Regions from separate parts of the Micromonospora sp. BL1 genome, predicted to be linked through region 2. Evidence: riboswitches for the same ligand, from Rfam matches in the RefSeq annotation. Region 2 holds a riboswitch; the other holds the start of a gene.

Region 1 (7,181 bases), on a different contig from region 2:
ACTCGGCGCCTCCACCGCCAACCTTCTCAAGGACGCCCTCGGACAGGCCGTCGTCCTGCTCACCGGCGGCACCCTGCTCGGCACCGGCATCGCCGCCGCCCTCGGCGCCCTCGTCGCCGGGTCCGCGGTGCCGTTCCTCCTGACCCCGGTGACCGTCCTGCTCCCCGCGGCCGTGATCGTCATTCTCGGCGCGCTCGGAGCCGCTCTGTCCATCCGCCGCATCACCTCCGTCGACCCGCTGACCGCCCTGGGGAGCGCCCGATGAGCCTGAACCTGACCGACGTCACCCTCACCTACCCCGACGGCGAGGGCCGCCTGACCGCCCTCGACCGCGTCACCCTGGACGTACCCAAGGGCAGCCTGACCGCCGTGATCGGCCCTTCCGGCTCCGGCAAGTCCAGCCTCCTCGCGGTCGCCGCCACCCTCATCACCCCCGACTCCGGCACCGTCACCGTCGACGGCACCCCCACCACCGGCATGATCAGGAGCGAACTCGCCGACCTGCGCCGCCGCAGGATCGGCATCGTCTTCCAGCAGCCCAACCTGCTGCCCTCCCTCACCGCCGCCGAGCAGCTCCAGGTCATGGCCCACATCGACGGCCGCCCGCCGGCCACGGCCCGCACCCGCGCCATGGAACTCCTCGACGCGGTCGGCCTCGCCGGCCAGGCCGACCGCCGGCCCCACCAGCTCTCCGGCGGCCAGCGCCAGCGCGTCAACATCGCCCGCGCCCTGATGAACGACCCCACCGTGCTGCTCGTCGACGAACCCACCAGCGCCCTCGACCACGAACGCGGCGCCGCCGTCATCGACCTGATCACCCGCCTCACCCACCAGCAGGCCACCGCCACCGTCCTGGTCACCCACGACCGCACGCTCCTCACCGCCGCCGACCAGGTCGCCGAGGTCCACGACGGCCGCCTCCACCTTCCGGCACCGGCCCGCTGAAGCGGCGCGACCCACGAGCTGTCCGGCCCGCAGCAGCAACCCGGCGTACGCCGGGACGCCGGCCCGTCCCCGGCCGGCGGGAACGCGGTCGCGGCCGACGGAATGTGAGACCGCCGACTCCGCCGCTCGTCACGGCACGTGTGCGGCTCCTGGCGCATTGACACCGGGGCTACGGCCACATAAGACTGTCGCGACAACTGAATCACCGCGTGTACGTGCGGGGGAAGACCGGTCGAAATCCGGCGCTGGCCCGCAACGGTAGGCCGTCCAGTGAACTCTGGCGGCGAGCCCGAATACCCGTCGTACGCGTGAATCCGCTCCCCACCCGTCGTGGCCCACGGGTCGGAGTCCCGACCGACCCGGCGTTGCCGCATCGGCCGGGCTTTCGACGACCGCCGGGCCGGAAAGGCGCTTCCGATGGTCGTCCGCCGAAGCCGGCACCGCCTGCTCGCGCTCCTCTGCGGCGTGCTCGCCGCCCTCATCCTCACCACACCGGCCGTCGCCGCACCCGAGCGCGCCGCCCTCACCCGCCCCGAGGCCGCCGCCGGCTGGCTCGCCCGGCAACTGGTCGACGGGGAACGCTTCGAGGCGGTCTTCGACGGCGTCGCCTACCCCGACCAGGGGCTGACCCTCGACGCCGTGTTCGTCTTCGCCGCAGCGGGCGCCGCCGACGACTACAGCGCCGACGCGCTGGCCTGGGTCACCCGGCCGGACGTCCGCGACGGATACGTCGGCGACGGCGTCGCCGAGGCGTACGCGGGCGCGACAGCCAAGCTCGCCCTCGCCGTGCAGGTGCGCGGCGGCGACCCGGCCGACGTCGGCGGGGTCGACCTGATCGCCCGGCTGCGCTCGCTCCAGACGCCGGCCGGCCGGTTCAGCGACCGGTCCGCGTACGGCGACTACAGCAACGCGTTCAGCCAGTCCTTCGCGCTGCTGGCGCTGGACCGCACAGCGGCCGGGGCGCCACCGGCGGCGGCCGCCTGGCTGGCCGGCACCCGATGCCCGGACGGCGGCTACCCGCTGCTGCCCGCGCAACCGGTCTGCGTGTCCGACGTGGACGCGACCGCGCTCGCGACGCAGGCGCTGCGCGCCGCGGGGCGTCCGGCCGACGCCGCCGCCGGGCTGCGCTGGCTCGTGTCCGTCCAAGGTGCCGACGGCGGCTTCGCCAACGCCGCCGGCACGCCGAACGCCAACAGCACCGGCCTCGCCGCGCAGGCCCTGCGCGACGGCAGCCGGCCCCTGGCCTGGGCGCGCGCCCGGGCGTTCCTCGCCGGACTCCAGGTCGGCTGCGCCGGGGCACCGGCGGACCGGGGCGCTGTCGACTTCGACGGCGGCGGCTTCGACCCGGCCACCGCACCGCGGGCCACCGCCCAGGCCGTCCTCGGTCTCACCGGGACCGGGTACGCCCGCCTGTCCGCCGCCGGTGCCGACCCCGGCGCGCCGGCGCTCGCCTGCCCGTGAACCCCCTCGCCGCTCACCCGATCACAGGAGGACCCGTGTTCCGTCACCGTTCCACAGTCCGCACCTGGCTGGCCGGCCTGCTGGCCGCCGCCGTGGCGGGCGTCGCGCTGACCGCCGCCGAACCCGCGCCCCGGGCCGCGCACGCCGCCGCCTGCGTCGGCACCTCGGGAGTCACAGTGGTCGTCGACTTCGCCGCGCTCGGCGGCGGCGTCCAGGTCGGATGTGCCCCGGGTGACCCGGCCACCGGCCTGGCCGCGCTGCAGGCCGCCGGCTTCACAGTCACCGGCACCGCCCGCTGGGGCCTGGCCTTCGTCTGCCGGATCAACGGCAAGCCCACCGCCGCGACCGAGCCGTGCGTCAACACCCCGCCGGTCACGGCGTACTGGTCGTACTGGCACGCCCCCAGCGGCGGCTCCTGGTCCTACAGCACGTCCGGGGCGACCAGCTACAACCCCGCGCCGGGCAGTGTCGAGGGCTGGTCCTTCGGGGCCGGCGCCCCGCCGAGCATCGCCGCTCCCTAGGTGTGACCAGCGGCGCACCGGGTGCCGGCCGCTGCTCTGGCGTCGTCGCGCGCCCGGGCGGTACGGTGTCGGCACCCGGTGCGCCGGGCACACAACTGCATACGTCCCGTGTGGGGGGAAGCCGGTTCGAAGCCGGCGCTGACCCGCAACCGTGAGCGAGAGTGCCTTCTCGCGAGCCGGAATGCCCCGCCCGGGACGAGCGGCTTCCACTGTCGAGGTCTACAGGGTGAAGTCCGGGCCGCCGAGGTCCGACCACCCCCGCTCACCGCAGCACGCGGAGCGGGGTGTCCGTTTCTCGGGGTGCTTTCCGGAGGTTTCACCGACCGCTCTGCGAAAGGCACCCCTGATGCCCCTGTCCCGGCGTCTCACCACCGGTCTCGGTATAGCCACGGTCACGACCCTCGCCGCGATCACCGGCGCCCCTCTGACCGTTGTCGCGGCACCCGCCCCGGCCCACGTCACAGCCGCCCGCGACGCCGCGGCCTGGCTGGCCGGCGAGTTCACCGACGGTACGCTGCCCGGCCCGTTCACCCCCGAGGACTGGGGGCTGACCATCGACGGCCTGGTCGCACTGTCCGCCACCGGCGTGGACGCGCCCACCCGGCAGGCGGCAACCGCGCAGGCCGCCAAGCACGTGCGCTCCTACAACAGCTACGACGACTGGGGCATCGAGGGCTTCACCGACGGCGGGGCCACCGCGAAACTGCTCTACGCCGCCTCCGCCGCCGGCGCCGACCCCACCGACTTCGGCGGCTACGACCTGCGGGCGGAAACCCTGTCGCTGATCGCCGGCGCCGACGCCGGGCACCAGCGGGGACGGATCACCAGCCGCACCACCGCCGACAGCGGCCCGGACGCCAGCAACACCTTCGACCAGTCGTTCGCCGTGCTCGGCCTGGCCCGCAGCGGCGACCTACCGCAGGAAACTGTGGACTTCCTGCTCCGGCAGCAGTGCGCGGCCGGTGGCTTCCGGCTCTACCCGGACACCGCCGACGGGCCGTCCTCCTCCTGCGACGAGCAGCCCGGCGCCACCCTCGATGTCGACTCGACCGCGATGGCCGTGCAGGCGTTGCTGGCCGCCGCCGAGGACGGCGCCACCGGTGCCGGCGACGCCGCGCGCAAGGGCGCCGACTGGCTGGTGGCCCAGCAGCACGCCGACGGCTCCTTCGGCGGTTCGGGACCGACCACCGGTGCGAACTCCAACAGCACCGGCCTGGCCGGGCAGGCCCTCGCCGCCGCCGGACGCGACGACGCCGCCGCCCGGGCCGCGAAGGCCCTGGCCGCGCTGCAGCTCACCGCGGGCGACGGCGGGGCCGCCTCGGCCGACGCCGGCGCGATCGCCTACAACACCGACGGACTCACGGCGGCCACGGCGGGCGGGATCACCGACACCGACCGTGACCAGTGGCGCCGCGCCACCGCGCAGGCCCTGCTCGGGCTGGCCCAGGTTCCGCTGGGCCGGATCGGCCTCGGCACGCCGCCCACATCGACTCCCACCCCGACCGGCACGGCCTCGCCCACCGCGCCCGCCACGCCCACCGCGTCTCCCACGCTCACCACGTCGCCTCCGCCGACCGGCACCGCCGGCCCGACGCCGAGCGTGACCAGCCCTCCGGCGACACCCGCGCCCACGACCGCGGCGCCGACCACCGCCGCTCCGCCGATCACGACCCCGGCCGCGTCAGGGCTGGGCGGGCTGCCGACCACCGGCGCGGCGATCGGCAGCTATCTGCTGATCGCGCTGCTGCTGATCGGTGGCGGAGTGACACTGCTCGTGCTCGGCCGACGGCGGGCGGGATGAGCCTCCGTGCCGCCCGCGGCGCGCTGGTCGTCGCCCTGGTCACCGCAGGCACAACGATCGGACCGGGCAGTCCTGCGGTGGCCGCCGGGTCGGCCGGCTACTGCCCGGACGCCTCCGGGGTCACAGTCGTGGTGGACTTCAACGAACTCGGCGGCGGAACGGTGGTGCGCTGCGCGCCGGGCACCCAGGCCACCGGCCTCGCGGCGCTCAAGAACGCGGGCTTCCCGATCACCGGCACGCTGCGCTGGGGCGAGGGGTTCATCTGCCGGATCGACGGCAAGCCGTCGGCCGCGACGGAGAAGTGCGTCGACACGCCGCCTGCGAGCGCGTACTGGTCGTACTGGCACGCGCCGAACGGCGGCAGCTGGACGTACAGCGACAAGGGTGTGCTCAACCGCAAGCCGGCGGCCGGCAGCTTCGAGGGCTGGTCGTTCTCGCTCAACCGCAACGCCAACGACGCGCCTCGTCCCGGCGTCGCGCCGAAACGACCCGCGCCGCCGCCCTCTCCGCCACCGGCCCCTCCGCCGCCGCCACCCGCGGGCGGCGGGCCGGCGGCGCCACCACCGGCGGGCGGAACCGTCGTGGCGCCGCCGGTCGGCGGTGGCCGGCCCGGTGAGCCCACCCGGCCGACCGGCACCGCCGGCCCGCCGGCCTCCGTCAGCCCGCCGACCTCCGCCGGCACGTCACCGACGGCCGGTACGCCGACCCTGGCGGCGACGCCGGGTGCTGACAACAGCACGGCACCGCAGGGCTCCTCCGACGAGCCCGTGGTGACCGATGTCGCCGCGTCCCGTGACGACGACGGCCTGCCACTGGGCACGATCGCCGGGGTGCTGCTGCTCGCCGTGCTCGCCACCGGCGCGCTGGTCGCGGCCCGTCGGCGGCGTGCCACCGGCCCGGATGACTGACGCCGCGGTCACCGGGTCGCCGGCCGCTGACGCCGGTCGTCTGCCGGGCCGGTGGTCGGTGTGGTGGCTGCCCCGAGGGCTGCATCCGGGCGCGTGGTGGCTGTGGGCGCTCGGCTTGGCGACCGCGGCCAGCCACACCACGAATCCACTGCCCCTGGCACTGCTCGTCGCCGTCGCCGGGCTGGTGGTGGTGCGCCGTCGTGGCGACGCGCCGTGGGCTCTGGCGTTCCGCATGTACGTCTGGCTCGGTGTGGTGATCGTCGCGATGCGGGTGGTGTTCCGGATCGTGTTCGGCGGCGGCCAGGGCGAGCACATCCTGGTCCGGTTGCCGGAGATCCCGCTGCCCGCGTGGGCGGCGGGCATCCGCCTGTTCGGACCGGTCGCCGTCGAGCAGATCCTCGGCGGCTTCTACGACGGGCTGCGGCTGGCGACGATGCTGATCTGCCTCGGTGCGGCGAACGCCCTGGCCAACCCGAAGCGGCAGCTCAAGGCCGTACCCGGAGCGCTGTACGCGGTCGGTACCGCCGTCGTGGTCGCGTTGTCGGTCGCCCCGCAACTGGTGGAGAGCGTGCTCCGGGTCCGCCGGGCCCGTCGGCTGCGTGGCGCGACCGGGCGGGGGATGCGGGCGTTGCGCGGGATCGCCCTGCCGGTGCTGGCCGACGCGCTGGACCGGTCCCTGGCCCTCGCGGCGGCGATGGACTCCCGTGGTTACGGCCGCACCGCTTCGGTGGCCGCCGGGCAGCGGACCGTCACCGGCGGGCTCGTCCTCGGCGGGCTGGTCGGCGTCTGCGCCGGCACCTACGGGCTGCTCGACAGCGCCGGACCCGGCTACCTGGGGCTGCCGATGCTTCTGGCCGGACTGGCGGCCGCCGTGACCGGCATGCTGCTGGCCGGTCGCCGGGTCCGCCGCAGCCGCTACCGGCCGGACCGCTGGCACCCGGCCGAGCTGATCGTGGCCGGCTGCGGGGTGGCCGCCGCGGCGCTGACCATGCTCGCCGGCTCGGGGGACCCGGAACTGCTCTACCCGCCGGTCAGCCCGCTCACCTGGCCGCAACTGACCCCGCTGATGCTTCTCGCCGTCGGCGTCGCCGCGGCGCCGGCCTGGCTGGCACCACCACCGCCCGTGGTGCGGGTCCATCGCCCGCCGGCGGTGGACCCGCCCGTCCCCGTGCCGAAGACACCGGCGGACGGAGAACGCGTCGCGACGACACAGTCACCGGGAGATCGCCGATGATCACTTTCGACCGGGTCACCGTCCACTACGCCGAGGGCGGCCCGCCGCCGCTGCGGGACGTGACACTGCACATCGACGAGGGTGAACTCTGCCTGGTCGCCGGCCGTACCGGCGCCGGAAAGTCGACGCTGCTGCGGGCAATCAACGGCCTCGTCCCGCACTTCACCGGCGGCACCCTGCACGGCACCGTCACCGTCGACGGCCGGGACACCCGTACGCACCCGCCGCGTGACCTCGCCGACGTCGTCGGCGTGGTCGGCCAGGACCCGCTGGCCGGCTTCGTCACCGACACCGTCGAGGAGGAACTGGCG
Region 2 (7,181 bases):
CGGGCAGCCCCGGCCGGTGCCGCCGCTGCGCGCCGAGACCGACGGTGACCGGCGGCGTTACCGGGAGGCGCAGATCCGGCGCGAACACCGGCTGGCGCTGCGCCGGGCGCTGCTCGACGGCGCCGGGGAGGGCTGAGCGGTGCTCGGACTGTCGGCGGCCACGCTCGCCGGTTACCTGGCCGCGATCGTGGTGCTCATGCTCACCCCGGGGCCGGACATGATGTTCGTGCTCGCGAACGCCACCCGGTACGGTCCGCGGGCCGGCGCGGTGGCCGCGCTCGGGGTCGCCGCCGGGGAGGCGGTGCACGTCGCCGCCGTGGTGGCCGGGCTCGCCACCGTCATCGCCGCGTCCCCGGTGCTGTTCACCGCGATCCGGTGGGCCGGTGCGGCGTACCTGATCGTGCTGGGCCTGCGGGCGCTGCGCGGCACGGGCCGGCGCGCCCCGGCGGACCGGCCGGACGGCGGCGCCGGGCGGGCGTTCCGGCGCGGGCTGCTGACGAACCTGCTCAACCCGAAGATGATCCTGTTCAGCGTGGCGTTCCTGCCGCAGTTCGTCCGGCCCGAGGCGGGCCCGGTGGCGGCGCAACTGGTGCTGCTCGGTGCGATGTTCGTCGCGGTGCAGCTCACCGTGGACCTGGCGCTCGGGGTGGGCGCCGGGCGGTTCGCCGGCCGGTGGGGCGACAGCCGCTGGTCGCGGCGCATCGACCGGCTCTGCGCTGTCGCCTTCGTCGCGCTCGGCGTCCGGCTGGCCGCCGGCTGAGACGCGTCGGGGCTCGGCGATGCCCGGGCCGGTTGATCGACTCCATCACGCCGGGGTGGCGGCATCAGAAGTGCTCCGACCCCGCCGCCTCGGCGAACTGGCGATGATCATCAGGCCGTTCCCGGTTCGACGCCGGCGGACGCTCGCGGTCCAGGTGCAGGCGTAGCAGCACCCAGCCCAGTGACACGCCGCCGATGAACACGTACGCGGGCTGGGTGCCGAACGTGTCCCAGCAGGTGTGCAGCGTGACGGCGGCGGCGAAGGTGAGCAGGAACGCCGCCAGTCTGCGGCCGCCGGGCGCGGCGGCGAACGTGAACAGCGCGGCGGCGGTCAGCCCGGTCCACGCCAGGTGCGCGGCGGGCGCGGTGAGACCGCGTACCAGCAGCGTCCGCTCGACCGCGCCGAGGTTGCCCTCCGACCCGACGAACGCGGCGAACGCGTAGCCCATGGTCTCCAGCGCGGCGAACCCGGCGCCGGAGGCCACGCCGATCACCAGCCCCTGCGCCGGGGACGGGTGCCGCCGCCACAGCAGGAGGATGCCGGCCGGCACGATCAGCTTGGCGGTCTCCTCGGCCAGGCCGACGAGCGCCATCGGCAGGACGCCGAGGCGGTGCAGCGTGCCGTACTCCAGCCAGCCGGCGGCGACCACGCCGATCACACCGCCGAGGAGCGCGGCGACGCCGACGACGGAGCCGGGGACCGGGCGGCGGGCCGGCCGTCCCTGGGCGAAGGCCAGGAACGTGGCGGGTGCGACGGACGCGCCGAGCACGATCAGCGCCGGTACGAACGTGACGGTCCCGGTGCCGGCGAGTGTCTCCAGCACCAGCAGGTGGAGCCCGACGCCGACGAGCAGGACCGCCACCCACGCCCAGCGGCGCCCGGTATTCCCCATACCGCCGAGTATCGCGCCCGCCGGGCCGCGCCCGAATCGGGGGTGGGCACTGTGGACGGTGAGATCATTCCGACACGCCGACACGACATCTGGTGTTGCACGCAAGCCCTCACCGCCATATATGGTGGTGCCGCAGCTGGTTCGGCCGAGCCCTTCGGGGCGGGGCCGAGGCAAGAGGGAACCCGGTGGGAGTCCGGGACTGCCCCGCAGCGGTGAGTGGGAACGACAGCCGTCAACAGCACTGGGCCACCGGCCTGGGAAGCGACGGCCGGTAGGCGACCGGCGACCCCGGTCGGGCCCGCGAGTCCGAAGACCTGCCAGCGCGCCGTGCGCCTCCGGCGTACGGCGGTCGGAGGTCGCGCGGGACGACCGACGCCAGCAGCCGGGCCGGCCGTGCCGCGCCCGTTGGCGTCTCCCGCCGTCTCCAGACGGTGACAGCGAGGAGAGGTCATGACTGTCGTACAGGAGAGTCCCCCGTCCGGGAGCGCCGGGCCCGAGGCCCGCCGCCCGGCCATGCGGGTACGCAAGCGGGACGGCGACACCGAGCCGGTGGACGTCAACAAGATCGTCCGGGCGGTCGAGCGCTGGGTCGCCGACCTGGACGAGGTGGACCCGCTGCGGGTGGCCACCAAGACGATCAGCGGGCTCTACGACGGGGCGACCACCGCCGAGCTGGACCGGTTGTCGATCCAGACCGCGGCGGAGCTGATCGGCGAGGAGCCGCAGTACTCGAAGCTGGCGGCGCGGCTGCTCGCCGCGTACGTGGACAAGGAGGTCCGCGGCCAGGGCGTGGCGAGCTTCAGCCAGTCGATCGCGTACGCGCACGGGCTGGGCCTGATCGGCGACGAGACGGCCGCGTTCGTGGCCCGGCACGCCCGCAAGCTCGACGACGCCGTGGACCCGGACGGCGACCTGCGGTTCGAGTACTTCGGACTGCGCACGGTGGCCGACCGCTACCTGCTGCGGCACCCCCAGACCCGGCTGGTGGTGGAGACGCCGCAGTACTGGCTGCTGCGGGTGGCCTGCGGGCTGTCCCGCACCCCCGGCGAGGCGGTCGGGTTCTACCGGCTGATGTCCAGTCTGGCCTACCTGCCCAGCTCCCCCACGCTGTTCAACTCCGGCACCCGGCACACCCAGATGTCGTCGTGCTTCCTGGTCGACTCGCCGCGCGACGAGCTGGACTCGATCTACGAGCGGTACCACCAGGTGGCGAAGCTGTCGAAGTTCTCCGGCGGCATCGGCATCGCCTGGTCGCGGGTGCGTGGCCGGGGCGCGCTGATCCGGGGCACCAACGGCCGGTCCAACGGCATCGTGCCGTTCCTCAAGACACTCGACGCCGGGGTGGCCGCGGTCAACCAGGGCGGCCGGCGCAAGGGCGCGGCCTGCGTCTACCTGGAGCCGTGGCACCCGGACGTGGAGGAGTTCCTGGAGCTGCGGGACAACACCGGCGAGGAGTCGCGGCGTACGCACAACCTCAACCTGGCCAACTGGATCCCGGACGAGTTCATGCGCCGGGTCGAGGCCGACGGCGAGTGGTCGCTCGTCGACCCGTCGGACGCCCCGGAGCTGCCCGACCTGTACGGCGAGGCGTTCGACGCCGCGTACCGGGCGGCCGAGAAGAACGCGGTCCGCACGGTGCGGGCCCGGGACCTGTACGGGCGGATGATGCGCACGCTCGCGCAGACCGGCAACGGCTGGATGACGTTCAAGGACGCCGCGAACCGGCTGTCCAACCAGACCGGTGAGCCGGGCAACGTGATCCACCTGTCCAACCTGTGCACCGAGATCCTGGAGGTGAACGACGACACCGAGACCGCCGTGTGCAACCTCGGCTCGGTGAACCTCGGCGCCCACGTCACCGCCGACGGCGTGGACTGGGAGCGGCTGCGCGCCACGGTACGCACGGCTGTGCTCTTCCTCGACCGGGTGATCGACATCAACTACTACCCGGCCGAGCAGGCGGCGGCGTCGAACCCGCGCTGGCGGCCGGTCGGGCTCGGGCTGATGGGCTTGCAGGACGCGTTCTTCACGCTGCGCCTGCCGTTCGACTCGGCCCAGGCCCGGGAGCTGTCCACCCGCGTGCAGGAGGAGATCCTGCTGACCGCGCTGGAGACCTCCGCCGGGCTGGCCGAGCAGTTCGGCCCGCATCCGGCGTACCCGCAGACCCGGGCCGCCAAGGGTGACCTGCACCCGGACCTGTGGGGCGCGGAGCCGGCGCAGACGCAGCGGTGGGCGGCGCTGCGCGAACGGATCGCCGCCCACGGGCTGCGCAACTCGCTGCTGGTGGCGATCGCGCCGACCGCCACCATCGCCTCCATCGCCGGCTGCTACGAGTGCGTCGAGCCGCAGGTGTCCAACCTGTTCAAGCGCGAGACCATGTCCGGGGAATTCCTCCAGGTCAACACGTACCTGGTGCGGGAGCTGAAGGCGCGCGGGCTGTGGACGCCGCAGGTCCGCGACCGGATCAAGCGGGCCGAGGGCTCGGTGCAGGACATCACCGAGCTGCCCGCGCCGGTGCGGGAGCTGTTCCGCACCGGCTGGGAGCTGCCGCAGCGGGCGCTGATCGACCTGGCCGCCGCGCGGGCGCCCTTCGTCGACCAGTCCCAGTCGCTGAACCTGTTCCTGAGCGCGCCGACCATCGGCAAGCTCTCCTCGATGTACCTGTACGCCTGGAAGGCCGGGCTGAAGACCACCTACTACCTGCGTTCCCGTCCCGCCACCCGCATCCAGCAGGCCACCGTCGCGCCGGTGCTCGCCCCGGTCTCCGGCGTGGTCTCCGCCGTGAGCGACGACGAGGCGCTGGCCTGTTCCCTGGAGAACCCCGAGAGCTGCGAGGCATGCCAGTGACCACCACCGCACCGACCCGGCACATGCTGCTCGACCCCGGCATGGACCTGACCCTGCGGCCGATGCGCTACCCGCGCTTCTTCGACCGGTTCAAGGACGCCATCAAGAACACCTGGACGGTCGAGGAGGTCGACCTGCACGGAGACCTCGCCGACCTGGCGAAGCTGTCCCCCGCCGAACGGCACCTGGTGTCGCGGCTGGTGGCGTTCTTCGCCACCGGCGACACCATCGTCGCCAACAACCTGGTGCTCAACCTCTACCAGCACGTCAACTCCCCCGAGGGCCGGCTCTACCTGTCCCGGCAGCTCTTCGAGGAGGCGGTGCACGTCCAGTTCTACCTGAACCTGCTGGACACGTACGTGCCGGACGAGAAGGAACGCTTCGCCGCATTCGCCGCGGTGGAGAACATCCCGTCGATCGCCCGCAAGGCCGAGTTCTGCTTCCGGTGGATCGACTCGATCTTCGAGCTGCGGGAACTGCGGACCCGCGCGGACCGGCGGGCGTTCCTGCTCAACCTGATCTGCTTCGCCGCGTGCATCGAAGGGCTGTTCTTCTACGGCGCGTTCGCCTACGTCTACTTCCTGCGGTCCCGGGGCCTGCTCAACGGGCTGGCCTCCGGCACCAACTGGGTGTTCCGGGACGAGTCGATGCACATGGCGTTCGCCTTCGACGTGGTGGAGACCGTACGCGCCGAGGAGCCGGACCTGTTCGACGGCGAGATGGAGCGGCAGGTCCGGGAGATGCTGGCCGAGGCGGTGGAGTGCGAGGTGAGCTTCGCCGAGGACCTGCTCGGGCAGGGCGTGCCCGGCATGTCCCTGGCCGACATGCGCGAGTACCTCCAGCACGTGGCCGACCGGCGCCTCGCCGTGCTCGGCATCGCCCCGATGTACGGCAGCGGCAACCCGTTCGCGTTCATGGAGCTGCAGGACGTGCAGGAGCTGTCCAACTTCTTCGAACGCCGGGTGTCGGCGTACCAGGTCGGGGTGACCGGCTCGGTCACCTTCGACGACGACTTCTGACCGCCGCCCCCGCCCCGGCCGTCACGGCCGGGGCGGGACCGGGCTCTCGCCGGGCAGCGCCGTCGCCCGGACCCGCCCGATCAACGCCACCACGGCGACCGCCATCACGGCCACCACCACGAACGCGCTGCGCAGGTCCAGCGCACCGGCGAGCAGGCCGATCACCGGCGCCGCCAGCAACGCGCCCGGCCACTGGCCCATCGCCACCACCGAGACGCCCTCACCCGAGGTGAGGCCGGGCTGCTCGCCGGCGAAGCCGAGCACCGTCGGGGTCACGCACGCCAGGCCGAAGCCGAGCAGTCCGAAGCCGGCCATCACCGCGGCCGGATGGGGGTACGCCACCGGCAGCGCCACGCCGGCGGTGGCGACGAGCGCGGACAGCCGGACGAAGCGGATCCGCCCGAACCGGCCGGCCAGCCGGTCGCCGAACAGCCGGGCCACGGTAGCGGCCAGCGACAGGCAGGTGTACGTGGCCGCGGCCAGCACCGCGGCGGCGCCGGCCACCTCGGTCGCGTACAGCGCGCTCCACTGTGCGCCGGCCATCTCGATGAACGAGGCGAGGAACGCGATCACCGCGAGCAGCAGCAGCTGCGGGGTGAACCGGTCGCGCAGCCGTCGCCGTTCCTCGCCGTCCTTCGTCTCCTGCCGGGGCGTGTCCGGCAGCCAGCGGTGCGTGCCGACCAGCAGCGCGCCCAGCAGGACGCTGGTGACCGCCATCTGCGCCGACGGGGACATCCCGATCGCCGCGGCGCCGGTGCCGCAGAGGCCGCCGGCCAGCATGCCGATGCTGAAGCCGGCGTGGAAGGTGGACAGGATGGGCCGCCCGTACCGCTTCTGCACCTCGACCGACTGGGCGTTCATCGGCGTGGCCAGCAGGTTCGCCGCGAAACCCCAGACCGCGAGCCCGCCGACCAGCGCCACCACAGTGGTGGACGCGGCCAGCAGCGGCGCGTTGACCAGGATCAGCGCGGCCCCGGCCAGCGCCAGCCGGCGGGTGTTGATCCGGCTGATCAGCACCGCCACCACGACCAGGGAGACCAGCTCCCCGGCGTTCGTGGCGATGTTGGCCAGGCCCCAGCCGGTGTTGCCGACGCCGACCGCGTCCCGCACCTCCGGCACGCGGGCCGACCACCCGCCGATGGCCAGGCCCATGATGACGAAGAGCAGCGCCACCGACCAGCGGGCCCGTACGGCCGAGCGTGGCACCGGCGGCGCGGGCTGCTCCGTCGTGTGCTGGTTCGTCGAGGTGTCCGTCATGGTCGTCGTACCTCTCTCCGGTCGGTCCGTCGGATCTCCTACCCGATCGCGTGGTCGAGGAAGCACGCACCGTCAGGAAGGCGTACCCGTTCCGGGGTCGCGTCCGGGTCGGTGACGAGCGCCGAGACCACCGCGACGTAGTCGTCGATCAGCCCGCGTACCAGGTCGTCGCCGAAGACGCCACGGTTGCGGATCACCACGCCGCCGGCCCGGTCGTCGTCCACCACGACGATCGGTGAACCCCGCTTGACCCAGACGGGCAGGCACTCGGGCGGCACGTCGGCGGCGACCACCGGCGACGGGGTGCCGGGCGCGGCCCGGGCGGTGATGTCGACCGGCTCCACCCGCAGGCCCGGGCAGTGCAGCACCGGCGACGCCGACGCGGCGGACTGGAACCAGGCGTCGA

What was found. Region 2 has a riboswitch for cobalamin ahead of EAD96_RS10635 (ribonucleoside-diphosphate reductase subunit alpha). Riboswitches for the same ligand answer to the same signal wherever they lie in the genome.
Region 1: it holds a riboswitch for cobalamin, as region 2 does, so the genes downstream of both, EAD96_RS04255 (prenyltransferase/squalene oxidase repeat-containing protein) here and EAD96_RS10635 (ribonucleoside-diphosphate reductase subunit alpha) in region 2, are expected to answer to the same signal.

Annotation. Positions count from the first base shown of each region.
Region 1 is NZ_RCVK01000147.1:32,938-40,118, reverse strand. It holds gene EAD96_RS04275 (ABC transporter permease) at 1-265, shown strand, start outside; gene EAD96_RS04270 (ABC transporter ATP-binding protein) at 262-945, shown strand; cobalamin riboswitch at 1,120-1,265, shown strand; gene EAD96_RS04265 (peptidase) at 1,363-2,406, shown strand; gene EAD96_RS04260 (hypothetical protein) at 2,442-2,927, shown strand; cobalamin riboswitch at 2,996-3,136, shown strand; gene EAD96_RS04255 (prenyltransferase/squalene oxidase repeat-containing protein) at 3,274-4,728, shown strand; gene EAD96_RS04250 (hypothetical protein) at 4,725-5,636, shown strand; gene EAD96_RS04245 (CbiQ family ECF transporter T component) at 5,629-6,870, shown strand; gene EAD96_RS04240 (ABC transporter ATP-binding protein) at 6,867-7,181, shown strand, end outside.
Region 2 is NZ_RCVK01000202.1:52,959-60,139, reverse strand. It holds gene EAD96_RS10650 (acyl-CoA thioesterase) at 1-136, shown strand, start outside; gene EAD96_RS10645 (LysE family translocator) at 140-760, shown strand; gene EAD96_RS10640 (PrsW family intramembrane metalloprotease) at 825-1,652, opposite strand; cobalamin riboswitch at 1,773-1,989, shown strand; gene EAD96_RS10635 (ribonucleoside-diphosphate reductase subunit alpha) at 2,166-4,499, shown strand; gene EAD96_RS10630 (ribonucleotide-diphosphate reductase subunit beta) at 4,490-5,518, shown strand; gene EAD96_RS10625 (MFS transporter) at 5,540-6,775, opposite strand; gene EAD96_RS10620 (condensation domain-containing protein) at 6,814-7,181, opposite strand, start outside.